2 regions of the Oceanobacillus sp. NCCP-135 genome follow, and region 1 is predicted to be linked to the other one. Evidence: riboswitches for the same ligand, from Rfam matches in the RefSeq annotation. Region 1 holds a riboswitch; the other holds the start of a gene.
The links. A riboswitch is a leader RNA that binds a small molecule or an ion and turns the genes downstream of it on or off. The one in region 1 is predicted to bind thiamine pyrophosphate.

Region 1 (16,102 bases):
AAGAAATTGCTGAACATCGAATGTTAATCGATTTAAGCAGAAATGATCTTGGTCGAGTTTGTGAAATTGGCAGCATCAGCATTCCAACCTATATGAAAGTTGAAAAATATCAGCACGTTATGCACATTGTTTCTGAAGTTAAAGGGAAATTGAAGGCAAACTTCTCCAGTATTGATGCCTTAATTGCATGTCTACCAGCTGGGACTGTTTCCGGAGCACCAAAGATCCGGGCAATGCAAATTATCAATGAATTAGAGGAAAAGAAGCGAGGATCTTACGCTGGTGGCATTGGTTATATTAATTTTAATCATGATGTAAATATAGCTCTTGCCATACGATCACTTGTTATCAAAGAAAACCAAGCATATTTACAAGCTGGTGCTGGAATTGTTTATGATTCTGTACCGGAAAAGGAATACCAGGAAACATTGCAAAAGGCCAAATCTTTAATGGAGGTGTACGACCTTGATCCTGTTAATTGATAACTTCGATTCATTCACGTATAACATTTATCATTATTTTTCAGAGGAAGGTATTGATATGAAGGTTATCAGAAATAATCAAATCACACTGGAGGAAATTGAATCACTAAATCCGGAAGCGCTTGTTATCTCACCAGGCCCGGGTTTACCCGCTGAATCGGGGATTTGTCTGGATTTAGTTAGAACTTTTTATACTAAAATACCAATCCTTGGAATCTGCCTTGGTCACCAGACAATTGCAGAGGCATTAGGCGGAAGGTTATTGAAAGCAAAGATGATTAAGCATGGAAAAACATCACTGATCACCCATAATGGATCGGGGCTCTTTAGTTACCTGTCCCAACCGGTAGAAGTCATGCGATATCATTCCTATGTTATTGATAAAACTTCACTTCCTGCACAATTAGAAGTTGTTGCTACATCAATGGAGGACGATGAAGTTATGGCAATAAAACACCAGATTTACCCTGTATATGGTGTCCAGTTTCATCCAGAATCAATCGGTACAACAACAGGAAAAAGAATTATTCGAAACCTTTTAGTGGAAATCAGAAAGGAGACACATCAATATGAAAAATTATCTTGAAAAACTGATCAAGCGAGAAAACCTAACAGTGGAGGAAATGAAGGAAGCAACTAATTATTGTTTTACTGATGATGTAACGGAATCTGAAATCGCTGCTTTCTTAACGGCACTGCAATCTAAAGGGGAAACAGCAGATGAAATTGCCGGAATGGTTGACGTTATCCGTTCCCAATCAACGTTTCAAACAACTACTATAAAACATGCGATGGATAACTGCGGCACTGGTGGAGATAGATCTTACAGCTTTAATATTAGCACAACATCAGCATTTGTCATCGCTGGTGCCGGAGTTACGGTTGCAAAGCACGGAAACCGCAGTATCTCCAGTAAAACAGGTAGTGCTGATGTACTGGAATATTTAGGTGTCTCCCTTACGTTTACAAACGAACATGTGGATGAAATGCTTCAGGAAAACAAAATTGCCTTTTTATATGCACCAAATGTCCATAAAGCATTAAAGCCTTTTTCAAAAGTACGAAAAGATCTTGGATTGCCAACCATTTTTAATACGATTGGTCCTTTAACAAATCCCGTTCCATTGGATTCGCAATTACTTGGTGTTTATCGCCGCAATATGGTGCAAATGCTTGGTGAGGCATTGCGTAAGTTGGGCAGACGGCGGGCAGTGGTTGTAAACGGAGCAGGCTTCATGGATGAAGCATCACTTGCGGGTGTAAATCATCTTGTCATCCTTGATGAGGGAAAATTGACGCCATTTACACTGAGACCGGAAGAAGTGGATTTGCCCACCTATCAAAATGAGGAAATTCGTGGGGGCAATGCCAAAGATAATGCAGGAATCCTAAGAGATGTTTTAAACGGTAAGAAGGGCGCATATTATGACACCGTGCTCTTAAATGCAGGACTAGGGCTTTTTGCGAACGGCACAGCAAAAACTATTAAATCCGGTATCAATATCGCAAGGGAAAGCATCGCATCCGGGGCCGCAATGGAAAGATTACAGCGACTGGTAGAGTTCAGCAAAAAAATCCCAAGTGGGGTGTTATAAATGTCAATTTTGGAGAAAATCCTTGCCCAGAAAGAGAAAGAAGTCGCACAATTAATTAATCAAACGTTTGATCAACCGATTCGCAAAAAGGTTGCTTCCTTTAAAGAAAACGTTAGAGCTTCCAAAAACATGGCAGTAATTTCTGAAATCAAACGATCTTCCCCATCCAAAGGGGCAATTGATATGAAAGTTGACCCGGTAGCTCAAGCCAAGAAATATGAAACATTCGGTGCTGCTGCTATTTCCGTATTAACAGATCAAACCTTTTTTAATGGTTCGATGGAGGATTTAACAGCTATAAGAAATGCAGTTGATCTACCAATTTTATGCAAGGATTTTATGATCGATCCAGTTCAAATTGATCAAGCCAGGTCTGCCGGTGCCAACATTATTCTGCTGATTGCTGCAGCTCTATCTGATACCGAATTGAAAGGTCTTTACGAGTATGCAAGGAACCGTGACCTGGAAGTTTTGTGTGAAGTTCATAATGAAGAAGAAATGAAACGTGTACTGAAACTTAACCCAGACATTATCGGTATCAATAATCGTAATTTAAAAACATTTGAAGTTAGCCTGGAGACGACCAAAAAATTAGCCTCTATGGTAACAAATAAAGAAACAATCCTAATCAGTGAGAGTGGAATAAAAACTGGGGATGACGTTGCACTTGTAAGCGAAGCCGGAGCCGATGCCATACTAGTCGGGGAAACATTGATGCAGTCAGCAGATTTGGCTCAAACCTTTCAGGATTTGCAAATACCTGATTATAGAACAGAGGTCGAAAGTAAGAGGTCGGATTGGTAGATTAGTAGAAATTGGCGGGTTAGTCATTTTCAATATGTAAGCTTCACCAGTTTTATTTTAAAAACACCAGGGTTTTAAAACACAATGATGGGATTTTTTAAAAAGGAGTGAATGAAACGATGCTAGTTAAAATTTGTGGCATAAAAACGAAGGATGCGGCAATCACTGCAGCTGAGTTCGGTGCAGACTTTATTGGTTTTATTTTTGCAGGGGGAAAGCGACAGATTACACCAGAAGCTGCAGCAAACATAGTTAAGACTCTCCCCTCTTCTGTCCAAAAGGTTGGCGTGTTTGTAAATGAATCTGTGGACGAGATGCAGGAGATTGCAGTAACAGTTGGACTAGACTTTATTCAGCTTCATGGTGATGAGCCGCCTGAAGTCGCAAAAAATCTTGGTTATAAAATTATTAAAGCATTTCCAGTGGATCCTGAACGCGTGAAGGATATCCAAGGCTACCCATGTGACTATTATTTACTGGATAGTCCATTTGGGAAAAACCGTGGTGGGAATGGCACAACATTTGATTGGAACTTAACGGAGAAACTATCAATTGACCCTTCAAAAGTCATATTAGCTGGAGGGCTGTCCCCGGACAATGTGTCTGATGCTATACACCTTGTAAAGCCAGCAGCTGTTGACGTGTCCAGTGGTGTGGAAACAAATGGTGTAAAAGACCATATGAAGATTAGAAGATTTATTGAAACAGCTAAAAGTACTGGAAAGGATGAGACCATTGACAGCATATACAATGCCTGATGAAACAGGAAGATACGGCAATTTCGGCGGCCGCTTTATACCGGAATTACTAATGCCTGCCGTAATCGAATTGGAAAAAGCATATGAGGAAGCAATCAAAGATCCTAAATTTATCGAGAAGTTAAATTACTATTTAAAGCAATATGTCGGCAGGGAAACACCACTATATTATGCGGAAGGAATCTCCAAGAAAATCGGTGGTCCCGCAATTTTTTTGAAACGGGAGGATTTAAATCATACAGGGGCACACAAAATTAATAATACTGTTGGTCAGGCTTTGTTAACACAAAGAATGGGAAAGGAAAAGGTTGTGGCTGAAACAGGTGCCGGACAGCATGGTGTAGCAACCGCAACTGTCTGTGCATTGCTCGGCCTGGAGTGTGTCGTATTTATGGGTGAAGAGGATATCCGCCGTCAAAAGCTGAATGTTTTTCGCATGGAACTATTGGGAGCAACGGTTCAGAGTGTATCTCAGGGTAGCGGAACATTAAAGGATGCAGTAAATGAGGCCTTGCGCTACTGGGTCAGCAATGTAAATGACACCCACTATATCCTTGGCTCTGTTGTTGGCCCACATCCCTTCCCAAAAATTGTTCGTGATCTGCAGGCAGTGATCGGAAAAGAAACAAAACAGCAAACCCTTGAGCAAACAGGTAGGCTGCCGGATGCAGTTGTTGCCTGTGTTGGTGGCGGAAGCAATGCAATGGGAATGTTTTATCCATTTATTGAGGATAAAGACGTGAAGTTATTTGGAGTGGAGGCCGGGGGTGTCGGTCTTGAAACAAATCAACATGCTGCAACATTATCCAGTGGGAATGTTGGCGTGTTACACGGCACATTAACACATTTATTACAGGACAGTCATGGACAAATTGAAGAAGCTTTTTCCATTTCTGCAGGACTGGACTATCCCGGTGTCGGTCCTGAACACAGCCATTTACATGAATCAAAAAGGGTTACCTATACATCCATTACAGATGAGGAAGCATTGGAAGCCTTTCAGTTTTTATCAAAAACAGAAGGAATTATTCCTGCCCTTGAAAGCGCACATGCAGTAGCATATGCTTTAAAGCTCGCTAAAGAAATGAACCAGGATGAAACACTTGTCATTTGTCTTTCCGGGCGTGGCGATAAAGACGTGGAACAAGTAAAAAATATATTGGAGGGAAAATAACATGGGTAAGGAAAAACTGGAGCATGCATTTCGTAAAAAGCAATCAGCCAATGGAAAATTGTTTATTCCTTATATTATGGCAGGTGATGGTGGTGTGGAAATTTTAGAAGAGCGGATTGCATTTCTGGAGGAATGTGGTGCTGCAGCGATAGAGCTTGGCATCCCATTTTCCGATCCAGTTGCTGACGGGCCAACCATTCAGGAAGCTGGTATCCGGGCCCTGAAAAATGGCACAACATTGACTGTAATATTGGATACGCTGAAAACCTTTCAGGAAACACGTACCATTCCAATCATTTTAATGACCTATCTAAATCCGATTTATAGCTATGGGATTGCTGACTTTGCTGCCGCCTGCAAGGAGTCTGGTGTTGATGGGATCATTATTCCCGACTTGCCAATGGAAGAAGAAGGTATAGTTGCTGGTGTATTGAAGGAAAACAGTATCGCTTTTATACACCTTGCTGCAATGACCAGCCCAGCTGATCGTCTCAAGGAAATCGCAAAAAGATCTGAGGGCTTCCTCTATGCGGTTTCCGTAACCGGCACTACCGGGGCACGCTCCGTTCATGATGAAAGCGTAAAAGACTATCTTCAGCTGTTGAAGGAGAACAGTTCTGTTCCTGTACTTGCGGGCTTTGGTGTTTCTACAATTGAGCAAGCACACGGGCTTGGAGCAAATTGTGATGGAGTAATTGTTGGCAGTAAAATCGTTGATCTGCTTCATCAAGGAAAGGAAGAAGAAGTCAGAAAATTGATCAAGGGAAGTGCAACTGCTGAATTTGTTTCTTAGGTAGGTTTTCGGCGGAACCTTGATTAAATTGGTGAATGCACAACTTCAGGCGGGTGATTCACAACTTCTAGTGATGGTGCACGACTTTGAGTGAATGTGGTTGTTGAGAGGAGTTCTCACGGACAGTGCGAGCTTGGATTCGGGCTGTTTTGTCCATGAGAAGTGTTCTCTTGGACAGTGCGAGATGGAATCTGGGCTCGTTTGTCCGTGAGAGGCGTTCTCACGGACAGTGCGGCTTGGATTCGGGCTGTTTTGTCCATGAGAAGTGTTCTCACGGACAGTGCGAGCTTGGATTCGGGCTGTTTTGTCCATGAGAAGTGTTCTCTTGGACAGTGCGAGATGGAATCTGGGCTCGTTTGTCCGTGAGAGGCGTTTTCATGGACAGCGCGGGCTTGGATTCGGGCTCGTTTGTCCGTGAGAGGCGTTCTCACGGACAGTGTAGAAAAACCGGGTGGGTGAATATAGAGAATGGAAAAAAAGAATGAGAGAATAATGAGTGACAAACCGCAATATGAGGAAAAGTTTCATCCTATTTTTTTGATACGTTGGTTGCAGCAACAAAAGTTGTGACAGATGAAGAATTTGAGTTATTTTTCTGATTATATCACCATGAATTAAACATATTAAGAAAGAATTCTTACTACAATTCAAGAGATTGCAAGTACGGAATTCTTCGAGAACAGGGATTCCGTACGATGACATTTCACTCAAGGTTACCAAAAACTGATACTGGAAATATGAGAATTATATTTAAAATTGATGATAACGAGAAAATTATATTTTATTTCGTTGTTGGAAAACAGATAACCAAAGACCCAGATCCGCAGAAGATATTTATTCCAAAGCTGACAGTGTTAAATGACATAGAAGATAGTAATTAGGACTTGACAGAAATGGAACATACATATAATTATATATGGTTCAATCACATTTTGCGGGAAGGGTTGATTAAGTTGCTTTATTCGGAACCGGTATAATGTGTTTTTAAAGAAACAAAACTATTAATTTCCCCGTACTTTGTGAAAGATCCTTATATATTAATGATATATAAAAAAACCAGTTGTCCCCAATATCTGGAGACAACCGGTTTTCATTATCTTGCTAATGAACGAATGAAGTCATAATCTAATGCTACTTTTTCTCTTTGCAATTGTTCTTCATTTTTTTGATAATAATAATCTCTGGTCTTTCTATTCAACATCAATTTAGTTTGATTTTTTTTACTGTTTACTTTTCTCAATCTCATCATTTTCACACCCTTATCTTTTTAAAATGACTAGTCAGTTTACATGATATTGTTGTATTTTTAATATTGTTACACACAGTTACATTATGTCAAATATGCAAACATTGCCGCTTCCATTTCTTTAATGCGTTTCTCCACTTTATCTTCGTCATAGCCAATCGTTGCATGTAGCCAAATACCATCATGCAATTCCCAGAACAGTGCAGCTGCTTTTTCGGGGTTGATATTCTGTTTGAATTCACCTGCATCTATTCCCTCTTTAATGATTTCCTCTGTCATTGAGAACATGACATCAAAGCGATCCGTAAGAATGTGCTGCACATCTGGTGAGTCTGTTGAATAAAGCCAGAACTCAATATGAACACGCATCATCTTTTTCTTGTTTAAGTCATACGGAATATCTGTATTAATCCAATATTTCAGTTTTTCCCTTGGGGTATCCATCTTATTCAAACTTTCTTTAAGTTTCTCGAGGGATTTTTCTCTGTTCTCTTGAAGTAGATTGATAAAAATATCTTCCTTGCTTGCAAAGTAATTATAAAAAGATCCCTTACTTAATTTTGAATAACTCACAATATCATCCACCGTGGAAGCATAATATCCTTTTGCAGAAAAACACTCCAATGCAGCCTGAAGTAACGACAGTCTTTTCTCTTCTTTTGCTTCATCTGAAATCCTTGGCAATTTCTGCACCTGCTTCCCATCAATAGATTAAAACTGACTGGATAGTTTATATAAATTGTAGTCTATTTTGACACAATTTACAAGGGTTATGCTCCAAATAGTTGTGACATATTTTTGTCCGATTTAAAAGGCGTTTTTTTTGAATATCCTTTCTTTTCTATGTTATTTGTTAATTAAGCCTTTACATTAAATTTATTCATGTTACGATAGACGTAGAAAATTTCTATAGCAATATTAGCACTAGGGGAGCTGTTAAATCGGCTGAGAAGGACTGTTATGTTCTGACCCTTTGCACCCGAACTGGATAATACCAGCGTGGGGAAGTGTGGTCGATGTGTATATGTTACGTTTATTTTTGATGACAATACATACTAGTCAGACTGCATTCCCCAGGGATGCAGTTTTTTTATCGTCTAGGAAATTATAAAATTTGTGGCTGTGGATAACAAAACAACCGAAGCAGCCACGCCCAGCGCTTTTGTTCTAGGCAAAAAATCTAAAAATCGGTGTAGACAGGCACCTATCAAACTAGGAGGGGTTTCGTATGACAAATCAAACTTGTACTATAAGTGATCTTGCGGGGGTTAGTTTTTCTATTCATCCCATGACCGACAATTTTATCGAGATCATAAAAGGAGCATTGAATGAAGCTGACACAACAAAGGTATTTATGAAAACAGATGATGTGACGACAACGGTAAGAGGAAAGCTTGTCCATGTTTTTGACGTAACAAAGGCTATTTTCATGTATGCATCGAAAAGCGGTGAACATATAGCATTTCAAGCAACCTATTCATTAGGATGTCCAGGTGATTCGTCAGATGACATTTACATGGCAGAAGATGATAGCCCACTAAATGCTGAACGAATAAATAATATGAAGCAAACAGTTGCCTCCAAATTTTCACTCTACCCTCTAGGTGACGGAAATTATATGAATATGATTTATGAGCAGATCGAAGCAATGAAACAGTATGTTACAGTTTCCCCTTCTCATTACTCAACCCGCTTAGATGGAGAAGCAATTGCAATATTCAATGGTCTGGAACAAGTATTTAAAGCAACAGTTCAAGGTGGATCCAGTCATACGGTTATGACTGTTTCTATTTCTGCGAACAGTCCCTCACATAATGGAGAAGCGAAAAATGAATAACTGGCGTTTTAAAGAAATCGTTGTAATGTCAGCACTGTCAGTTGTTTTCGCAGTTGTTTATTTAGCCTTTTTACCTGTAGGGAAAATCCTTGTAGGCTTCTTCGGTCCAATAGGCTATGACCTTATTTTTGGTATTTGGTTTATTGTTTCCATTATCGCTGCATATATCATTCGCAAGCCTGGTGCAGCATTTTTATCAGAAACCATTGCCGCAATGATCGAAGTTTTAATCGGCAATGCCGTTGGTCCAATGCTTATTATTGCGGGTATGATACAAGGAATTGGTGCGGAAGCTGCTTTTGCTGCTACACGCTGGAAAAACTATTCTACATGGGTGCTTATGGCTGCTGGAGTTGGCTCCGCAATAACCAGTTTTATCTATGGTTATTTTATGAGTGGTTATGTCGCACTAGCTACAGGTTATGTTCTGGCAATGTTTGTAGCACGTCTCATTAGTGGAGCACTGATTGCCGGGTTATTAGGAAAGGCATTAAGTGATGGCTTAGCAAAAACAGGAGTCCTATCCAGCTATGCTTTAGGCAAAGAATATCGAAGGAAGTATTCCGCATGATACCATTTATTAAAGTCAATCACCTTTCCTTGCGATTTGAAAATCAACTAAAAAAGGATATCCTATCCGATGTATGCTTTGAACTAAATCACGGTGAAAGCATACTACTACTTGGACCAAGCGGTAGCGGTAAAAGCACACTGTCTTTTTGTCTAAATGGGATTTATCCAAGGGAATTAGACGGTGAATTCCAAGGTGATATTTTTATAGACGGTAAGAAAACAACAGACTACCGCCCTGGTGAACTAAGTCAACACATCGGTGTCGTATTTCAGGATCCCGAAACACAATTCTGCATGCTTACTGTAGAAGACGAGATTGCTTTCGGTTTGGAGAATATCCGCGTTCCCAATAATTTAATGGAAAAGAAAATTAATCGCGCTCTGGATTTGGTTCAAATGCTTCCATTTAAAAATGAGATGATCGCCTCTCTCTCTGGTGGGCAAAAGCAAAAATTAGCATTAGCCTGTATTCTCGCCCTTGAGCCTTCACTTCTTGTTTTAGATGAACCAACAGCAAATCTTGATCCTGTTGCAACAAAGGATTTAATACAGACCATTCACAATTTAAAAGAAAAAACCAATTGTTCCGTGATTATCATTGAACATCAATTAGATGGTTGGACGGAATTAGCTAAAAGATGTCTGCTTCTAAATAAGGATGGAGAAATTTTCTATGATGGTTCATTGAGAAATGCGATAAAAGATAATATTCTTCATTTCAATTCAGAAGGGATTTGGCTTCCTAAAGTCACCCAATACCTGTTGCAGCATGTACCGAATGAAACAAAAAATATTCCATTAACGATGGAGGAGTTTTCTGAGCAGGCTTATTTATGGCATCCAACAGAGTGGAAGGAGACTAGACAAATTAATCCTTTACGCACTCCTGTTTTATTGGATGCTTCCCATATTACCTGGTCCAGAAAAAACAAAGAAATTATTAAAGCTGTGTCACTTACGATTTATGAGGGTGAATTCATTGCCATTGTGGGTGCAAATGGTAGTGGAAAAACCTCCCTCTCTCGTTTATTGTCTGGAATTCAAAAACCCACTTTCGGTACCATCCAATTAAAGAAAAAAATGCTAAAACAATGGAAGGAATCCGATTTACGCAAAAACGTAGGCTATGTTTTTCAAAATCCAGAGCATCAATTTATCACAAATTCTGTTTTTGATGAGGTGGCATTTGGGTTAAGACTACAGAAAAAAACAGAGGAAGAAATTAAGGAAAATGTAAATTCTATATTGCAGATCTGTGGTCTACTCCAATACGCAAATGAGCATCCATATACATTAAGTCAGGGGCAAAAACGCCGGTTAAGTGTAGCAACGATGATAATCGATAATCAGCAATTGCTTATTTTGGATGAACCAACCTTTGGACAGGATGCCCATTCAATCATGGAACTAATGAAGCTTTTGCAGGAGCGCTATTTATCTGGAACAACCATCGTTATGATTACACACGACATGGAGCTCGTGAACGACTATGCCACAAGGGTTATTGTAGTGAACGAAGGAGAACTATCAGCTGATTGTACACCAGCAGAGTTATGGAATACAGCTTCTGAAAAACTGAGCGAATGGCAATTGGAGATCCCTATACCGATACAACTCAAAAATAAATTTCAAAAGGAGACCAGCTATGTTTTTACATCATCTTAATCCAAGTATAAAAGCACTGACCATTGGAATAAATGTTATTCTGCTGGCGCTCATTTTCGACCCTGTTACACCTTTTGTTTTTCTGTTATTTACTATCGGTCTGACATTTACCTGTGGCAGGATTAATATTAAAAAATATCTGTTCTATTTTATTCCGTTTTCTATACTGGCCTTTGGAATGTTATGGACCACCATTGCCTTTGCTGATACACCGAAAAATCCAGATGATATCATCACAGTTTTTGGTTTGGCTTATCCAAGAGAATCACTGTTGACAGCAATCGCACTTTCCTTACGAGTGTTAAGTGTAGCTGCTTTATCATTGTTATTTATTTTTACGACAAATATTGTTGATTTTATATTAAGTTTGATCCAGCAGCTAAAGCTTCCACCAAAAATTGCCTATGGAGTCTTGGCTGGCTATCGATTCTTGCCAATGATGAAGGATGAATTAACAATCATTCATGCAGCACATCGAATACGTGGTGTTAATCAGGCGCTCACGTGGAAGGAAAGGTTGAGCCAATCTAAACGCTATTCGATCCCATTATTAGCCAGCGCCATCCGTAAAGCTGAAAGAACTGCAATTGCTATGGAATCAAAAGGTTTTACTGGGGATAAAAACAGGACATTTTATCGTCGTTTTACCATTTCATCAAAAGATTTCCTCTTCCCCATCATTATGTTTGCCGCTTTTGCAACAGCTGTTTATACATCAGTGCAACTTGGCTATTTCAATTGGTATAACGGAGAGCTTTAGGATGATCCAAACGATTTACATGAAGGAGGGAATTATGTGAAAGAGGAATGGGGTTTTTTAGATACAGGATTTCAAAATGCTGCTGAAAATATGGCACTGGATGAATCTTTGCTCAATTGGCATAGCGAGGGGAAAATCCCTCCCACCTTACGAATGTATGGCTGGTCAAAACCAAGTCTTTCCATTGGGCATTTTCAATCCGTCGAAGCAATTAACTTTAAAGCATTAGAAAGGCATAACTGCCAATCCGTCCGGAGATTAACAGGCGGCAGTGCTGTGCTTCATGATGATGAACTAACATATAGTATTGTGATTTCTGAGGAACACCCAAATATTCCGGGTTCCATCAGGGAAGCTTATTACAGTTTATCCAAAGGACTTCTGGAAGGATATAAAAACTTAGGTATCCATGCTGATTACGCATTACCAAAAGGAAAATCAGATAAATCCGCAGTCTGTTTCGAAAGAGCTTCCTTCTATGAGCTGATGGTTGATGGGAAGAAGATATCAGGAAATGCCCAAACAAGAAAGAAAGGTGTTTTGCTTCAGCATGGTTCAATCCCAATTACCATCGATGAAAAGTTGTTATTTGATTTATTCCGATTTCCATCTAAAAAAATTTTAGAGAACAAACGTATGGAGTTTTTTCAAAAAGCCTCGGCGATTCAACAGCTTACAAATAAAACGCATACGTTTGAAGAGATAAAGGCTGCTTTTATGGAAGGCTTTCGAACAGGATTAAATATAACTCTGCGGCCAATTACATTATCTGAAAGTCAATGGCAAGAAATTTACGAATTAGCAAGGACGAAATACGCATCTGTTTCATCAACTATTTCAGAAGGGATTGAAAAAAAGTGAAAAAGCAGCAGGAATACATCCGAAAACCAGACTGGTTGAAAATAAAAATTAATACAAACAAAAGCTATACCGGATTAAAAAAGCTGATGCGCGATAAGAAACTGAATACGGTATGCGAGGAAGCAAAATGTCCAAATATACATGAATGCTGGAGTGAGCGAAAGACAGCTACATTTATGATTTTAGGTGACACCTGTACACGTGGTTGTCGCTTTTGTGCTGTAAAAACCGGTCTGCCGAATGAATTGGATTGGGGAGAACCACAGAGAGTGGCAGAATCTGTAACCATTATGGGATTAAAACATGTCGTAGTAACTGCGGTAGCTCGTGATGACCTAAAGGATGGCGGTGCTGCGGTTTTTGCAGAAACTGTCCGAGCAATTCGCCATGAAAATTCAGGCTGTACCATAGAGATACTTCCTTCCGATATGAAAGGAGATTATGAAAGCCTGCACACATTAATGGACAGCAAACCAGATATTTTCAATCATAATATTGAAACCGTCAGACGATTAACCAAACGGGTACGTGCTCGAGCGATGTACGACCGGTCTCTGCAGCTTCTCAAACGCGTCAAAGAGATTGCCCCAGCCACTCCAACGAAATCGAGCATTATGGTTGGACTTGGTGAAACAAAAGAAGAAATCATTCAGGCAATGGATGATTTACTAGCACATAACGTGGATATAATGACAATCGGGCAATATTTACAGCCATCCAAGAAACATCTTTTTGTGGAGCGCTATTATCATCCAGATGAATTCGCTGAATTAAAGGAGATCGCCCTGGAAAAGGGATTTCGCCATTGTGAATCAGGACCACTTGTCCGTTCATCCTATCATGCAGATGAGCAAGTCAGCCAGGCATCTGCACAACGCAGAATTAAATACATGAAAGGTTATGAGAAACAGGAAGATAAAAGGATTGACTTTAAATTTTAAGGATCTTTCACAAAGTACGGGGAAATTAACAGTTTTGTTTCTTTAAAAACACATTATACCGGTTCCGGGTAAACCAATTGAACCAACCTTCCCCGCAAAATATGATTGAACCAATTTTAATTATATAGTATAAAAAAACAGGCAAGCTTAGCATCAGCGTGCCTGTTTTTCATCAAAAGGAGTATGGGTAAAATCATTTTTATTAGTTGGTCTCTGGTATTGCTGCATTCATTTCTTTTTCCTCATTTACACCACGCTGTTTATATCTCACTAAACGGATAGCATTTAAAATTACAATCAATACGCTCAGTTCATGGATCAACATTCCTGATGCCAAGAATACTTTGCCTAGCAAAACTCCTGCTAACAGCAATGCTACAGTTCCTACTGCAAAGAACATATTCTGTTTCATATTGCGGACAGTTGCTTTTGCCAAGGAATAAGCATATGGGATGTTGTTCAGTTTATCTGCCATTAATACAACATCTGCTGTTTCCATTGCTGCATCTGTACCTGCTGCACCCATTGCCAGTCCGACATCTGCCAGGGCTATTGCCGGTGCATCATTAATTCCGTCCCCTACCATCGCAACACGGTATCCTTCAGCCTTCAATCGTTTAATATGATTCACCTTATCTATCGGAAGCATTTCTGCAAAGACCTGATCGATGCCAAGCTGACCAGCTACTTTTTTAGCTGTATGTGGATTATCCCCTGTCAGCATTACCGTTTGTTTTACACCTGTAGCTTTTAATTCTCTTATTGCGTCAGCCGCTTCCTGGCGAATTTGGTCAGCGATGGAAATGACGCCTGCTAGCTTATTATCAATTCCCACGAATATCGCTGTGTTACCATTCTTTTCTTCCTGAACAGCATAATTTTCAATGTTTCCTGGAAGCTGGATTTCATTTTTATTCAATAGCTTACGGTTTCCGATAACTACCGATTTTCCAGCAACAGTTGCATACAATCCATGCCCTTTCTCAACGGTGAAGTCTTCTGGTTCATTTATTAATGTGAGTCCACGAAGTTCTGCTTCATTAACAATAGTCCTACCTAAATGATGCTCAGAAATTATTTCAGCTTCTGCTGTTATTTTTAAAAGTTCTGCTTCTTTCATTCCAAAAGCTTTCAATCCTGTTACTGCAGGTTTCCCTTTAGTAAGCGTGCCAGTTTTGTCAAAAACAATCACATCGATTTTTGCGAGATTTTCCATAACCTCGCCACCTTTTATTAATGTACCATTCTTGGCCCCATTACCAATTCCGGCAACAAGTGATACTGGAGCAGAAATAACAAGTGCTCCAGGACATGCTATGACTAAGAAGGTGATAGCTAATTCAACATTCTGTGTGAATACAAAGACTAAGACAGATAATACAAGGATTGCTGGAGTGTATACATTTGCAAATCGTTCAAGGAATTTCTGTGTTTTTGCTTTCGCTTCCTGTGCTTCTTCAACCAATTCAATGATTTTTGCAAACGTTGTATCATCTCCGACTTTTTCTGCTTCAACTTCGACATATCCATTATCAATAATTGTTCCACTAAAAACCTGATCTTTTAATTTTTTACTTGCAGGAACAGATTCTCCTGTAATTGCCGCTTCATTAATAAATGCTTGACCAGAGACGATTCTGCCGTCAATGGCAACTTTTTCACCTGATTGAATCAGAATGCGATCCCCTTCTTTAATTTCGTCGACAGGCATGATCATGCGTTCACCATTTTTAAGTACAGTTGCTTCAAGTGGTGCCATATCCATTAATGTTCTAAGTGATGAGCGTGTTTTTTCCAATGTTCTTGCTTCTAAATATGCCCCGAACAAGAATAGAAATGTTACTGCTGCTGATTCAACATATTCTCCAATAATCAAAGCTCCGATAACTGCGATTGTTACAAGCAGTTCAATACTAAATGCTTTCATCATGACAGACTGGATTGCTTTTTTCGCAATGGAATAACCTGCTACAAACGTTCCGGCGATAAGTGCTATGTTTTCCCAAATTTCCATATCCAGAAAATGAAACATAAGTGCTAAAGCTAATAATATTCCCGAAGCAATAACGACATGAATCTTTTTGATTTTACCCATTTTAATTTACCCCTTTCGAAAAATGTATGAGCTGCTCCTGCTGCAGGGGCAGCTCTGTAAACTTAAGCTGTCTTGCTTGATAATACCGGATAACCTAATTTTTCAATGGTTGACTGTAATTTTCCTGCTGTAACATGATCTTCATCAAAGGTTGCTTTTACTTTGCTGGAATTAAACATTACCTTTGCTTCTTCTACTCCATGCATTTTCCCTAAATTACCTTCGATTTTTTTAATACAGGATGGACAAGTTAATGGTTCTAATTGAAATTTAATTGTTGTCATTTTGTTTCTCTCCTTTGTTTTGTTCTATCTTCATTGTAGATGCTGTTCTGAGTTGATTCCTTGACGTAGGTCAAGATTTAACTTTTATGTGGAATTTGACGAAAAACGACTAATCCTTTTTACTTTTGCCTTTCTTAGTCGAAAGCATTTACATTAAAACATAAGTGCCACATAATACTGAATGGATATTCAAAAAAAGAAGTGGAGGCATTTTAATATTGTATATGCAGGAAA
Region 2 (16,102 bases), on a different contig from region 1:
ACAGTGGAACATATACTAAATTCTTATCTTTAAAATTCTCTTCAATCAAAGTCAGATACTGTTTTTCATATTCTTTACGCTGGAGCAAGAAGTCACCATCTGCATTTTCCGGCAATATTTTATTCACAATTAATGTTTTCACATGCAGATGATATTTATCAAGTAATTCAATTGCTTTTTTTGTTTCCAATATAGGCAAACGTTCTGGATTCAGCACAAATATAAATCCTGTTTCGCTATCATCAAGAAGTACATCTCTTGCCTTACGAAATCGTTCCTGCCGTTCTTTTAAAACATCATATATCGGATCCTCAATTGGTTCCCCATCATTTAACAGCTGTGTATAATTTTCATTTGTCTTTCTGCGTTTCTGAAGCATACCCTCAATCCAAATCCCCATTAATTCCGGTAAAGATAAGAGACGGATTGTATGACCTGTCGGTGCTGTATCAAATACAATCTTATCAAAGTTCTCTCTTTCCTCCAAAATAATCGAAATTAGTTTATCAAACAATGCTGCTTCATCAGCCCCTGGTGATGCTTTAGCAGTGTCGAGCTGGCGATGTACCTCTTCCATCATTCCTGAATGTACAACTCCCTTAATATTCTCTTTAACACCTTTAATATATTTATTTGTTTCAATCTCTGGATCAATCTCCAGTGCAAACAGATGATCAGTTAACTTTGCAGTCTTTCCCCCAATTGACTGATTAAAGATATCTCCCAAATTATGTGCTGGGTCTGTGGAAATAAGTAGTGTTTTATAGCCTGACTGCGCTGATTTCCAAGCAATTGCAGCAGCAGAAGTCGACTTACCTACGCCACCCTTTCCACCGACAAAAATAATTTTCTTATCTAACTCCTGCATGGCAAATCTCCCTTTCTCTATAGATCTAACAACATCGAATACCAGTCATAGGTGATTTCTCCATTCCCATCCGCAAATGCCAATCGTGAAACTTTTCAATCATATATGGATAAAGTTCAAGTGTATAATAATAGACTGGATTCGGGATTCCAATCATTTCGGAGTATAGCAGTAATAAAAACAAGTCATCTTCATTTCGTAATTCACGAGCAATTTCCTGTCGATGCGGCATGCTTAATACTTCTTCGTAAAATTGGATCAATGTTTTCAATTTATCCAGCATCATCCCACCTCCAATTATGTATTAAGGGATCAAGTTAATGATCCCCTTCATAAAAACTAATTTTCACCATCAATTGGGTCATCCATATTTTTCGTCAATGCCTGGAAGGCTGTTAAAATAATCCATACGGCAAAAACAAATGTAATCGCTCCAAGGACGAACAGAAGCATATTTGCACTTGTTCCAAACCATGACCACTCAAATATTACCTGCTGAAACATGGCAATTAATGTCATAAAAAGAACGAAAATCATTGGAATCAGTGCAATGGCGTAGTTTCTACCAAGTCGTTTCAGCCATATTGCTATAAGCAGCAGGCTAATTCCCGCCAGTAACTGATTTGCAGTTCCAAATAATGGCCACAATAGATAACCCCCGGAACCAAATCCTTTTGGACCTTCAGGCAAAAGAACAAGTGCAGCACTGGAGACAACTGCTATTGATGTAGCTACATGAGTTTTTGACAACGCTGGGACTTTGTATTCCATCCCTAATTCTGCAATAATATAACGCATTAATCGTACAGAAGTATCTAATGTAGTTGCCGCAAAACTGACGACGATGATAGATACAATGGTTGATGCAACTTCTGGTGGGATCATTAAACCAGATGCCAATTTACTTGCGCCTTCTACAAACACCCCAAGTCCTGCAGCATTCGATGCAGTAAAGCTACTATATATTGTTAAAAATTCATCCTTACTTGGGAAAAAAGTTATTACTGCAATAATAGCAATTAGAGCTAATATCCCTTCCCCAACCGCACCTAGATAACCAACAAAGCGTGCATCTGTTTCTTTATTCAATTGTTTGGAAGAAGTACCTGATGAAACCAATCCATGGAATCCGGAAATAGCACCACAGGCAATGGTTATAAATAATAATGGAAACCATGAGATATCCGTACCAGTATTTGTAATTGGAGCCGTTATCTCTGGATTTATAAATAAAAGACCAAGGTATAAAATTGCTAATCCCACCATCAACTGGTGTGAATTAATAAAATCACGTGGCTGTAATAGTTTCCATACTGGCAACGTTGATGCAATATAAACATAGATCATCAAAATAATAATCCAAATGAAAAATGCAGTTGCGATGGAACCTAACCCAAATAATCCCGCCCCGTCTTCTCCACCCATGTATTGTACAAGATCGATTTGCAAGAAATCAATTTTACTTGCCAACACTGCTATGAGATACATGACAGCAAGTGCAAGTAATGATGGTATAAGCATTTTCTTATTTTTCTTATAAACAGCATAGCCAATCCATATTGCAAGTGGAATCTGAATAAATACCGGTAAGACACTGGCTGGATAAGAAATGAATAAATTAGCAATTACCCACGCAAAAACTGCATTAACCATCAGAACTAGAATGAGAATGATAAACAAAAACAATACCTTGGCACGTTTTCCGATTAATCGATGAGCTAGTGTCCCCACCGATTGCCCTTTATTACGGACGGACAACACTAACGTTCCAAAATCATGGACCCCTGCAGCAAATACCGTACCTAAAATCACCCATAAAAATGCTGGCAGCCATCCCCAATATACTGCTATTGCCGGTCCTACTATTGGAGCAGCGCCTGCAACTGAAGTAAAATGATGTCCCCATAAAACAAATTTATTTGTTGGTACAAAATCTACGCCATCCTTATAACGATGTGCTGGAGTAACATAGCTTGGATCAAGCCGAAAAATCTTTTCTGCTACAAACTTTGAATAATAACGATAACCTAACGCAAAAACAATCATCCCAATGATAGCTACTAATATACTCGACAAACTCTCTACCTCCTTCTTTTTTGTTGTGATAAGTCAATTTAGGTTTTTCCCTGTAAGTTGCAGAATAAGAGACTTATCCCATTATATGCTATGTACAGGTTAATTACTTTAGTACAACTTTATATTAATTTAAAATTCACTGTTTGTAAAATAGTATGATTATTCCACTAACAAAAAACTACCACAAAGGTGTCGCACTATTTGTGGCAGTTTTGATTGGTTTATAATTCCTTCCCCATTCCGCGTAGAAATGATAATAACAGGGTAATACTACGATTTATATTCGGATCCTTGAGTGCTTTTATCATGCCCATATAAGAAGTCTCATCATCTTGATTCGTATATCTTGCTTCTTGCAATCCATGATTCAGCTTATCTGTGAAATAAACTAACTCGTCCACTTTCAACCGCCCAAGATATAAAAATAAGTCACTCAAATTTTCCAAAGTAGCAGAATAGTCTGGCTTATTTAGCTCTTGTACTATATTTTCCAGAGCTTCGCTTCTATGTTTTACAAGTGCATTAACTATATCTAGCGCACCACTCTCCTCAAGTGTGGACAAAAAGTCAATTCCATTCAAAATTGCTTCTTTATTTTCACTTACTTTCTTTACAACTTCTGCTAGATCATTTTCCTGTGTCAATTCTTCCGGGACTTTCATACGCTTTATTTTTGAAATTGATTCAGCCATCTTGTTTCACCTGATTTCCGGGAAAAATATAGTCTTCACGATCCCATTTCTTTTCCACGAGCACACCAATCTGAGGCTGACGGTTGCCTCTGCGATGATTATGAGTTGGTAAAGGACTTTTACCCTTCTTCTTGATCACGACCATTTTAACAGCTATTTCTTTGTAGGCAGGTGTGTTCGTATCTTTATCAACACTGTTATCTGTTAAATAATTTACAGCGGATTTACCAGTTGAATTAAGTGGCAAATAAAGCTCTTTTCCACTTACACGATCCGTAATATGAACCATACCAGTTGCTTCTCCTACTTCTGAAATCAATTTCACCTCAGCACCTTCTTTGATTCCTCTTTCTTCTGCCAGTTCTGGTGATATTTCAATAAAGGATGAAGGCATCTCCCTTAAAAGTCCAGGAGATTTAAATGTCATATTTCCTTCATGGAAGTGCTCCAGTACTCTGCCATTATTTACATGCAAATCATATTCATCATTTGTGTCATACATCAACTGATAGTCCAGTGGATATAATCTTGCCTTATTATCTTCAAAAGGAAAACCATCAGAATATAATAAAGGGGTATCTGTACCATCTTTTGTAACAGGCCATTGCAAGCTATTATAGCCTTCAAGTAAATCGTAGCTAACACCTGCAAATAACGGCGCAAGTGAAGCTGATTCATCCATAATTTCCGATGGATGATTGTAATGCCAATCATTTCCGAGCGCTTTTGCCAATTCCTGTAGAATAACCCAATCCGGCTTTGACTCTCCTACGGGTTCCAATGCTTTATATAACCTTTGAATTCGTCTTTCTGTATTTGTAAAGGTACCGTCCTTTTCCAGACTTGGAACTGCTGGTAAGATCACATCAGCATATTGCGCTGTGTGTGTTAGAAATAGATCCTGAACAACAAAGAAATCCAATTTTTCAAATGCTGCTGTAACATAATTAATATTCGCATCAACAATTCCTGTATCTTCTCCAATTACAAATAATGAATTTAATTCTCCCTCATGGATAGCTTTAATCATCTCATGGTTATCTTTGCCTGGTGTAGTCGGTAATTCTGTATTCCAAGCTTCTTCATAACGGTTCCTTACCTCTTCATCCGCTACCTCTTCATACCCTGGAAAAAAGTTCGGTATACTTCCAAAATCACTGCAGCCTTGCACATTGTTATGACCTCTTAATGGATATGCGCCAGTTCCGTTTCGCATATAATTACCGGTAATTAATAATAAGTTAGAGATGGCGGTGCTCGTGTCACTTCCAAGTTGATGCTGTGTTACTCCCATCGCCCAGCAGATTGCTAATTTTTCAACGTTTACAATCTCTTTAGCTATTTCAATTAATTCCACCTCAGAAATACCTGTCAGTTCTTCCGCATATTCTAAGGTGAATTTGTTTAAACTTTCCTTATATTCCTCAAAACCATTAACCCATTTATCAATGAAAACTCGATTTTCCCAGCCTTGATCAATAATATATTTTGTAACAGCAGAAAGCCAGACTAAATCCGTACCGCTTTTTGGCTGAACAAATCGATCAGCACGTTGTCCCATTTCATGCTTTCTAAGATCAAAAACAAATAATTTCTGTCCGAACAACTTTTGAGAGCGCTTTATTCTTGATGCCAGTACAGGATGAGATTCAGCTGTATTTGATCCAATTATAATAACCATTTCCGCCTCAGCAATATCATCAATCGAACCTGAATCTCCCCCATGCCCTACTGTCCGAAAAAGTCCCTTGGTTGCTGGTGACTGACAATATCGTGAACAATTATCCACATTGTTTGTTCCAATAATCTGTCTGGAAAATTTTTGCATTAAATACGATTCTTCATTAGTTGCTTTGGAAGAAGATATGAAGCCAAGTGCATCAGGACCTTTTTCTTTTTTAATTTCGTTAAAACGCTTTGCAACATGCGTTAGCGCTTCCTCCCATTCCACTTCAACAAAATAGTCATCTTTCCGAATTAACGGACGTGTTAACCGTTCTTGTGAATTCACATAATCCCAGCCAAACTTCCCTTTAACACAGGAAGAAATCCCATTTGCTGGCGAGTCTTTTTGAGGATCAACTTTTAAAATTTTGCGATCCTTCGTCCAGACATCAAATGTACATCCTACCCCACAATATGTACAAACGGTTTTTGTCTTTACAATTCTTTCTTCCCTCATGGCTGCTTCCGTATCTGAAATAGCAAATAAAGGACCATAACCCGATTCCGTTTTCTTCGTAAGATCAATCATTGAACGCAATAAACCTGGTGATTGATCCGTCATAAATCCTGCTTCACCCAGCATTGGCTTCTCCATTAGAGCATTACAGGGACAAACGGTCACACATTGTCCGCAGCTAACGCAGGACGACTGATCAATCGGAACATCATTATCCCAGATAACCCGAGGCTGATCACGCTCCCAATCGATTAAAAGGGTTTCATTAACCTGGACATCCTGACACACTTCAACACATCTTCCACATAGAATACATTGATCAGGATCATAGCGGTAAAATGACCCTGAATGATCTTCTTCATATGGTTTAGGTTGAAATGGACGTGATTGATGCTCCAACCCAAATTCAGCTATGGTATTATGAATTTCACAAGTTCCATTATTATAATCACAAACAGTGCAATATAATTCATGATTTTCCAAAATACGATCAAGTGCTTCTTTTTGTGCTTTCTTTGATGTCTCAATAACCGTGTTTACTTCCATTGCAGTGGTGATTTGCATCCCACATGCCCGTACAATCTCTCCATCTACTTCTACCATACAAGTATCACATGTTTGCACAGGACCGAGTGATTCGTTAAAACAGATTTGTGGAACAAATTGATCTGTTGTGTTAATTAAATCCAGCAGATTCTGGCCAGGTTCAGCTAAATATTCCGAACCGTTAATTGTTACAACGATATGTTCTTGCATTTTTACTCCTCCCCTTTTATTTAATGGACTTTATTATCTATATGTACAATCCCCGTAAATAACCATTTCGAAACCTGAATTATTATAATTATTTGAATAAACACCAAAAAAGACATCCCGAATATTGTAGAATGTCTTTTCATTTTAATACGTTAATAAAGCTTACCCTGACGATATAATATGGTTGATATTTTCATAACCGAATGTATATAACAATTTTGCCTTAAAGGAAAATGGTCACCAAAGTATTGTGGCAATACAATATCAAATGTTTCCTGCATTTTATTGAAAAGCCTTCTAAAAACTTCCTCTTCGGAATAAAATTGTGTTTCTCTTCCCTGCAGCCATTCAAAGTAAGAAACAATTACGCCACCCGCATTTGCTAAAATATCTGGAATGATTACTTTTCCCTTATCATTTAAATAACTATCAGCCTCACCTGTAATCGGTGCATTTGCCCCTTCTACAATAATTGGAGCTTTAATATCTTCCTTATTATCTTTATGAACCTGATTCCCTAATGCAACTAAAAATAAAACATCAACATCCAGACTCAGTACTTCCGATCGATCCTTGACGACAGCCTTTATACCTGCTTCTTTTAATTGTGTATCATCAACAGGTAAATCTCCTTTGTTTTTGGCAGTAAATTTAGCTAATTCCGGTATATCAAGTCCGTCTGAATTGTAAAGAGTTACATTACGGTCACTTACTGCTACGATTTTGTTATTTAGATTATTACATTGATAAGCCTCTAGAGCAGCTGCAGACCCCACATTCCCAAAGCCCTGAAAAGCCAATGTTAATGATTTATCATAATGAGCTAAAGCAGTTTTCGCAAAAGTATTCTTTCGTTCTGACAGCCATTCATGCTGCTGCTTAATAAAATCATGCATTAAATAACGGAATGTAAAGTAAACACCTTTTCCTGTTGCTTCTTTTCTACCTAAAGACCCACCATTTTCGACGCTTTTTCCTGTAAAGCTTCCCCGATAATTCTTCCCTGGATGAATGCTTTTATACTCTCCCATCATCCAGTCCATTTCCCTTGCACTTGTTCCGACATCTGGTGCTGGAATATCCTTATCTGGACCAATGATTTGACTAAAATACTGAACATATTTCCTACAAATTAAATTAAGATCCTTCACTTCATAATCTCTTGGATTGATGACAACTCCACCTTTTCCACCACCAAATGGGACATCATGCAACGCATTTTTAAGTGTCATTAATGCTGCCAAGTTAATTACTTCCCCTTCATTAACCGATTCATGAAAGCGAATTCCCCCCTTGTATGGGCCCAAAATATTGTTATGCTGTACACGAAAAGCTGGAATCCGCACAACATTTCCATTTTCCAATGCTACTCGCAAAAATGATTTATTCACGTGGTTAGGTGTGGAAAGAATCGAAATCAGTGATGTAAATGCCTTTTCCCTTAAAGAACCCTGTAATTCGGGCAGAAATGCTTCATCATCCAATAATGCATTTAATGATTTTTCAACAATTAATCCTGTTTGATTTACCATGTAGTACTACCTCCATCTGCGACTAAAATTGATCTACTATAAAGTGTAACAAAAGAAAAATAAAGTGACCAATGAAAACGCTTTAATCAAACTCAAAAAATGACTGAAGACTTCGTTTTCAATTATTGATTTTTTTATTTTGAGTTATTTCTTAAAGCAGGAATACAGCTGCAAGTGTGGCTAAGACAAGCCCGATAATAACAGGTATAAAGTTTTTTCGAACTAACTCCATAACGGATACACCACAAAATCCTGCAATAGCGATAAGTGAAGACCATGCAACAATCGTTCCTCCACCTGTCCAGATTGACCCCATTTGCCCAATTGCTGCTAAGGTACCTGCATCAATAGAGCTGTTTTCCAGCGATGCTGCTATTGCCCCAGTTAGAGGGAGACCTGAAAAACCAGAACCGTCTAGTCCAGTTATTATTCCAATTACTAACACACTTAATGCAGCCAATAATGCGCTTTGTGGCAAAAATTCCTGTGTAGATTGTACAAGATCAAATAACAAGGCAGGCATATTTTCTTCCACCCCTAAAATATTCCCGGAAAAATCCGAGCTTCCTAAAAAGAAGAACCCAGCAATTGGTATGACCGGTCCCATCGCTTTAAAAGCAAATACAAATCCATCTGTTATATGATTACTGATATAATCAAGGGCATGCTGTTTTCCAAAAGCTACTGTAGACAATAATAGTAGAATAACAGCAACACCACCGACAAATGCAGCACCATCTCCACCTTCAAATCCACTCATTCTTCCTGATAAAAGCTTTTCGTACACCATGTAAATTACAACTGCCAATAACGCTAAAGGAACAACAACAGCAAATAATTTACTCCACTTAGACAAATTCTTAGTATATGCTGTATTAGCTGATTCCGTGGTGGATTGCATGTTTTGTAAGTCCTTTTCATTTAATTTATCATAGTTGGAACGAATCGATTTTCGGTACATGAAATATGCTAAAAGAATCGCAACTCCACCAGCAATTAATGATAAAACAAGTGCCTTATCTGCAACCAAGGCTGTATCAATCCCAGCTGATACAGCAGATAAGCTTGGGGCTACCTGGACTATATAATCGGAGGACAGTGCCATCCCCTGACCGGCAAGAGCGATCGCAACTGCTGCTGTCATTACTGGCAACCCTGACCTTACTGCCGCAGGAACAAGTAATGCACATATCAATGGAACAGCAGGAGTCGGCCAAAAGAATAATGAAATTACATAGGTTACTCCAACTAAAACAAAGTATGATACATGGCCATTGACCATCATTTTTTGAATTGGCTGTATCATTCTTCGATCTGCCCCTAAATCTCGCAATGAATGCAGTAGTGCCAACATAAAAGTAATAATTAAAAAGATACTGAAAAGCTCTTTTGCAGCCACCAAATTGGCATTAAATATACCTGTAAATCCATCAATTAGACTGCCCTTATAAACCCAGGCAATTACAAATGTGCCGAGTAACGAAGGCAATACTACCCCTTTACGAAAAATCATCGTACCAATAATTATTAGTGTGAATAGCCCATATAACCAATGGGATAACGTAAGCTCCATTTCAGCTCTTCCTCTCCTGATGAATAGTGCTATAGCCTATGCAAAGGAGAAAAGAAACGCTACTGGTCAATGTTAATAAATCTATGTTTAACCGTTACAAAAATGGGAATATATTTGTAATATGCGAAGGAGATCATTTGAATCATTTATTAGAGAATATTTATCTGATGAACAACTGAAAAACTGATGTACGTATATTGAAAGATAAAGGTGTAAACAAAGATGATGTTTATATTCTGTCACATAAGAATGGTAGAACAAACCGATTATTTAATTTTATAGTACGCTAAACAGTTAAAAAGGATAATCCTTTTATAGTAATAGATTATCCTTTATCCTCCTTGATTATCTAATTCTTATTTTTGATCTCTTTATCTGCACATTCATTACAGAGCAGCTTGCCGTTTTCATGTACCCCATCAAAAAAGCCATTTTCACAATAAACATTTTTCCCACATGATATACATTTACCTATTAATTCACGCAAATAAAATCATCTCCCAAAATAGTAAAAGGTAATCTCTGTATCTATGAGATTACCTTAATGTGAGCAGATTTTCAATTGGTTAAACGGTGTTTAGCAAAGCTCTTGGCTGTTTATAAAATAAAAAATACACAATAACTCCACTGATTAGGAATCCTGGCAACATGTAAGAACCATTATAAATCAAAGAATATATCCAAACAGGCTGTCCTTCAGGTGCATATTCACCAAAGAATACAATCCCCCCCGTGAAATGGGCCAAAAACCGCAACCCCGACCCAAGCAATGTTCCTAAAAGAATATAAGAGAGACTCACAATCGCCTTTTCCTCCTTAATAGCATTCTGTATTGGTTTCGCAAAAATCCCCGCCAGTCCCAGCACAGAGAATGCGACGATATAATCCAAAAATCCTTGTAAAGGTGTGAATATCGCCGGTCCGAATAACAACTGTAATCCCCCCCAGAGGAGTCCAGCCAGAATACCGCCCTTCACTCCCCAGCGAAATGCCACAATAAATATTGGTATCATTGCAAACGATACAGAGCCACCTTGGGCCCATACTTTAAATGATAAAAACGGCAGAATATCAAGGAGTAATGCCATTGCTGCAAATATCGCCACTTCAATTAAAAACAATGTACGTTTCGATCTCATAAGAATTTCTTCCCCTTTCTAAAGCTAATTTCTGATTTTTTTAAAACACAAAAAAAGCAATGCCAAGGGGAAGATTTCCTGATGGGGAGAATCCGCTCACATTACTTTTATCCATCAAAAAAACCACCATCCCTACGCTAGTACTAACTAACAGGTTCAAAGGGTAAGAACAAAATGTTCACTCTCAGCCAAATGGCTCCCCCTGAAGGCTTTTATCATTATGCTTTTATTGTTACTTATATTATAACGTATTTTTCAAATAATAACAAATTTACTAAAGGGATAGAAATTCTTCAACATCCTCAACACATAATTGAATTGCATTTTCCCAAAAGTCTGTTTTTGTTACATCGACATTCAAATGCTTTTCAGCTAATTCCTCCACATTCATTCTGCCGGTATCACGTAACAATGCAATATAGTCGTCCTCGAAGCTACCGCCTTTTTTCTTGGCATATGCGTAGATACCAAGACTGAACAAATATCCGAATGTATAGGGGAAATTATAAAACGGTGTTCCGGTAATATGAAAATGTAGCTTGGAAGCCCAGAAGTTCGGATCATAATTCTCAACTGCACCACTATATGCCTCTTTCTGTGCCGCTATCATTAGTTCATTCAGACGATTTACCGAAACCAAACCTTGTTTTCTCTCTTCATAAAAGTTATTTTCAAAAATAAAGCGTGCATGGATATTCATGAAAAATGCGATACTGCGCTGTATTTTATCTTCCAGTAGTGCTAATTTTTCTTCTTTGTTTTGTGCATTTTTTACAGAGGCATCCGCAACAATCATTTCTGCAAATGTGGATGCAGTTTCTGCTACATTCATCGCATATCCTTGATTTAAACCATTAACATCATTCATCACATGCTGATGATATGCATGACCCAGTTCATGGGCAAGCGTCGAGATATTGGATGAGGTACCAGAATAAGTCATGAAAATTCGTGTTTGTTCACTGTCTGGAAAACTTGTACAAAATCCTCCTGGTCGCTTACCAGGTCGATCTTCTGCTTCAATCCATCTTTTTTCAAATGCAGCTTGAGCAAAGTCTGCCATCTTTGGACTGAACTCACGGAAATGATCAACTATAAAGTCTGCTCCTTCTGTGTAGCTGGAAGTTTTTACTGTGTCTGATAATGGTGCACCAATATCGTACATACTTAATTTTTCTAACCCTAATAAATCAGCTTTTTTCTCTAAATATGCCACGAAATGTTTTTTATTATTTGTTATCGCTGTCCACATGGCATCCAGCGTCTCCTGCTTCATTCGATTAATAGCCAGTGGTTCTTTTAATACATTTTCCCAGTTTCGATGTTTATACTTTTGCAATCGGAAACCTGCCAGATGGTTTAACGTTTGACCAATTAAATCAGATTGTCCTCTCCAGGCTTTGCCCAACTGCTCATACACATGCTTACGTACAGCACGATTTGGATTACTTAATTTATTGGAAGCCTGTCCAACAGAATAGGAATTAACCTTTCCATCCTCTTCTATTTCCACACTCATATTTCCAACTATTGTGTCATACATTTGACTCCAGCCATGATAACCATCAACTGCAAGATCATTCATTAACACTTCCTGTTCCACTGCTAATTGTTCTTTTGCTCTTTCTCTATTTTCATTTAATACAAATGCTAATTCCTTCAGATCCGGATGTTTTAAAAGTCCTTTCCATGCTCGGTCATCAATTACAGCAAGCTTTTGCTCAAAAATTGTTCGGATCTCGTCCATTTCTGCCTTTAACGCACTTCTCTTACCTACTAACAAACTGGCTTTTTCGTCTTTTACATTTTGTGCGCTTAAGCAGCTTACGAATGCAAATGCTTCACGCAATTTTTTCGTTGTATCTTCAAGTTGTTTGACAATCTCAATTAATTTTTCTTCTAGTTCCTGATCTGAGTTTAAACTGTTAACTGCTGTTAAAAGCTCTTCCATATCATTCTGTATGTTAGTTACATATGTATGAAATTGTTCAGATTCACTTCCACCGGGGAAAATCACCTGTAAATCCCAAGTTGGATTATACGTTTGTTGCATAAAATCGCTCCTTAAAAATATGGATTATTTTTTTACCCTATTTTTCTATTATAACGAAATATTAGAATCTTAGCACCAGAAACAGTTTATTTTAAAAGAAAACGTATTGAAAAGTGGTTAAATTTAATATACAAGGGCATTTTAAATACGAAGTGTAAAAACACTTGACATTTTGAATTCAAGACAATATACTTAGTAACATAAAGTAAGTAACATATTTAATATAACTTTTGGAGGGATTACAATGGCAAAAACAACTTGGAAAGTAGACACAGTTCATAGTGAAGTAGGATTTTCTGTTAAGCATATGATGATTTCTAAAGCGAAAGGTATATTTGAGGATTTTGATGCTGTAATTGAAGCAGATCCTGAAGACCTAACAGATTCAAAAATTGAAGTTTCAATTGATGCGGCAAGTGTTAATACACGAAACGAAGACCGTGATAACCACTTGCGTTCAGCTGATTTCTTTGATGCTGAAAATCATCCAAAAATCACATTTGTTGCTACGGACATTAAGAAGAAATCAGACAGCAACTATGATGTAACAGGTGACCTAACCATTCGCGGAACAACTAAACCAGTTACAATTGACGTTGATTACGAAGGACAAAGCAAAGACCCAATGGGTGGTAGTACAGTAGCTGGATTCAGCGGTAAAACTAAAATAAACCGAAAAGAATTTGGCTTGACTTGGAATGCTGCTGTTGAAACCGGTGGAGTTCTCGTAGGTGAAGACGTATCAATCAACTTTGAATTAGAAGTACACAAAGAAGGTTAATAAAAATAATGATGGGGTAGCATTTTCTGAATGAAAATGCTACCCCATTTTTTATTGAATTGGCTTTGATAGTTAACTTCGAACTACCTTTTAACATAAAAAAGTCCCAGTAATAGATTTAGAGAAGGGATCTCATTCCAGGACTTTTTTAAATACATTTATGCTCTTTTCTTCATCAACCACAAGAAATAAGGAGCTCCAATTATCGCAACAAGAATACCTGTTGGAATCTCATTTGGCGCAAGCAAGGTTCGACTAAACACATCTGCAATCAGCAATAACAATCCTCCAATAAATAGGGTAACAGGTAATAATCGTTGATTAGCTGGTCCAACGAGCAACCGGGAAAAATGTGGTGCGATTAACCCCACAAAGCCAATTGCACCAACAGCGGCTACACTAAACGCCGCCAGAACTGTTGCCAGAAACGCTAATTGAAAACGTGTAGACATTACTCTAACCCCTAAGCCCCGTGCTGTGTCATCACCTAAAGACAACGTATCCAAAATTCGAATCTTCATAAATAGGATTGGAAAAAGAATAATGGCTGGCCATATTAGATAATTAAACAACTCGGACCATCCCTTGGCGTAAGTAGTTCCAGACAACCATGTTAATGCTGAAGCAACGCCCATATCTGCTTGTACAACCAAAATCTGAATAATTGCTGATCCAAATGCAGATACACCTATACCTAACAAGGCTAATATTGTCGGTTGAAAAGCTGCCCGGATTGCCAGCATCATAACCATAATAAAGAAAACAAAGGAACCAATCATTGCACCAACCGGTATCCATATAGCGGATACCCCAAATACATACATCGTTAATAGAGCACCTACTCCAGCCCCAGAAGTAATTCCAATTACTGATGGATCAGCTAGTGGGTTACGCAAAACTCCCTGAAAAATCAATCCACTAACTGCCAGCACCATTCCACTGAATAAAGCCACAAGTGCACGTGGTAATCGAAGATCAAGAATTAAATTTCTCATAAATTCATCAGTTTCTCCAAATAGTGCCTGAAAGGTTATAATTGGTTCAAACCCATCATTTCCAGAAGCTAAACTGATAGCCAACACAGCAAGAGTAGCTAACATTAAAACCGGCAATATAACTTTGAGCGACAATCCTGTCTTAACTTTTCCAGCTAGAATAGATGAATTTTCTTCCCCATATTTTGTTTTTTTCATGCGAAGTACTAAATATATTAACCATGGTGCACCAATTAATGCCGTTATTGCCCCAACCGGAAGCTCTGAAAACGACGGATCAATCACTCGGGCTAATATGTCTGCAAGCAATAGTACATTGCCTCCCCAAAGGAACGATGCAATCACTAATGGCAAATGTTTTCGATACCCGATTAATTTAATAATATGTGGAGCAACTAAACCAACAAAACCAATTGGTCCAACAACACTTACTGTAACAGACGTTAATAAAACTGCTGCAATAATGGAAACAAACTTTACACGATTAACATGCTGGCCAAGTGCTGTTGCAACATCATCACCCAATGTCAATGTATCCAATTTAAATGTCATAAACAATACTACAACCATAGAAATAAGAACAAAGGGAAACGAAAAATTCACACCACTCCAATCGTTTTGTACCAGTGTACCTGAACCCCATAAGAAAATACCGGCAGTCTCATTCTCATAAAATATTTGCAAGACACTTGTCAAAGATGAAAATAAGAAAGTGACAATCATTCCAGCTAACACCATTCGAACAGGGGTTGCCTTATTTCCCCCTGAAAGTATAAATACAATGAAAAATGTGAAAATGCCACCTAAGAAAGCTGCAATTATTCCATTGCCAAGTAAAGCAGCAGGAAAAAACACCGTACTAATAACAACTGCAAAGTAAGTACCCGAATGGATACCTAAAGTACTTGCTGAAGCTAACGGATTTTTTGTAGTGGTTTGTAAAATAACACCAGCAACCGCCAGTGCCCCACCTGCAATTATCCCCATCACTGCTCTAGGCAATCTTAAAATTCGAACCGTATGGTGCTCCAATGTATCTTTCGGAGCAAAAATGGCATCGATAACTGACCCAACTGAAATCGATACACTGCCCTGATTAATATGAATAAATGTTAAAAGACATAAAAGGGCGGCTCCACCACCGAAGGTAAGAACCGCGACCATTGATTTTTTTAAAGTTTGATCCATCAAATCACTCACTTACCATTGCATCGACTAATTGCTTTGTAAGTACTTCTGTCGATAAAACTCCACCAAATGTCCACGTATCACCAGGTAATTGATGTGTATTTCCTTCCTGTACAAAGCTTAAATTCTCCCAAACCGGATTTCCTTTAAGCTGATCAGCAAAAATATTATCTTCTTCCTGTACAATGTATAGGAATTGAAGATTTTCTTCCTGAAAATTTTGTAGTGCTTCAACAGTTACTTCACTATAGCCATATATTTCAACGC

Region 2: linked by a shared signal. The riboswitch ahead of thiT (energy-coupled thiamine transporter ThiT) and the one ahead of AC6HVZ_RS04605 (YkoF family thiamine/hydroxymethylpyrimidine-binding protein) in region 1 are both predicted to bind thiamine pyrophosphate.

The regions. Positions count from the first base shown of each region.
Region 1 covers NZ_BAAKSZ010000004.1:137,274-153,375, reverse strand. Annotated here, with positions in the region: gene trpE (anthranilate synthase component I) at 1-482, shown strand, start outside; gene AC6HVZ_RS04650 (anthranilate synthase component II) at 466-1,068, shown strand; gene trpD (anthranilate phosphoribosyltransferase) at 1,052-2,077, shown strand; gene trpC (indole-3-glycerol phosphate synthase TrpC) at 2,078-2,881, shown strand; gene AC6HVZ_RS04635 (phosphoribosylanthranilate isomerase) at 3,001-3,639, shown strand; gene trpB (tryptophan synthase subunit beta) at 3,617-4,813, shown strand; gene trpA (tryptophan synthase subunit alpha) at 4,815-5,606, shown strand; gene AC6HVZ_RS04620 (hypothetical protein) at 6,302-6,487, shown strand; gene AC6HVZ_RS04615 (hypothetical protein) at 6,700-6,855, opposite strand; gene AC6HVZ_RS04610 (TetR/AcrR family transcriptional regulator) at 6,937-7,536, opposite strand; TPP riboswitch at 7,769-7,875, shown strand; gene AC6HVZ_RS04605 (YkoF family thiamine/hydroxymethylpyrimidine-binding protein) at 8,081-8,689, shown strand; gene AC6HVZ_RS04600 (ECF transporter S component) at 8,682-9,260, shown strand; gene AC6HVZ_RS04595 (ABC transporter ATP-binding protein) at 9,257-10,927, shown strand; gene AC6HVZ_RS04590 (energy-coupling factor transporter transmembrane component T family protein) at 10,908-11,687, shown strand; gene AC6HVZ_RS04585 (lipoate--protein ligase family protein) at 11,724-12,548, shown strand; gene lipA (lipoyl synthase) at 12,545-13,489, shown strand; gene AC6HVZ_RS04575 (heavy metal translocating P-type ATPase) at 13,692-15,584, opposite strand; gene AC6HVZ_RS04570 (heavy-metal-associated domain-containing protein) at 15,647-15,868, opposite strand.
Region 2 covers NZ_BAAKSZ010000001.1:162,720-178,821, reverse strand. Annotated here, with positions in the region: gene AC6HVZ_RS00770 (ArsA family ATPase) at 1-868, opposite strand, end outside; gene AC6HVZ_RS00765 (cory-CC-star protein) at 894-1,151, opposite strand; gene AC6HVZ_RS00760 (carbon starvation CstA family protein) at 1,208-2,944, opposite strand; gene AC6HVZ_RS00755 (helical membrane plugin domain-containing protein) at 3,166-3,636, opposite strand; gene fdhF (formate dehydrogenase subunit alpha) at 3,629-6,574, opposite strand; gene AC6HVZ_RS00745 (Glu/Leu/Phe/Val family dehydrogenase) at 6,727-8,106, opposite strand; gene AC6HVZ_RS00740 (hypothetical protein) at 8,258-9,679, opposite strand; gene AC6HVZ_RS00735 (hypothetical protein) at 10,029-10,166, opposite strand; gene thiT (energy-coupled thiamine transporter ThiT) at 10,246-10,818, opposite strand; TPP riboswitch at 10,931-11,031, opposite strand; gene AC6HVZ_RS00725 (M3 family oligoendopeptidase) at 11,093-12,871, opposite strand; gene AC6HVZ_RS00720 (YceI family protein) at 13,116-13,652, shown strand; gene AC6HVZ_RS00715 (iron ABC transporter permease) at 13,811-15,835, opposite strand; gene AC6HVZ_RS00710 (ABC transporter substrate-binding protein) at 15,840-16,102, opposite strand, start outside.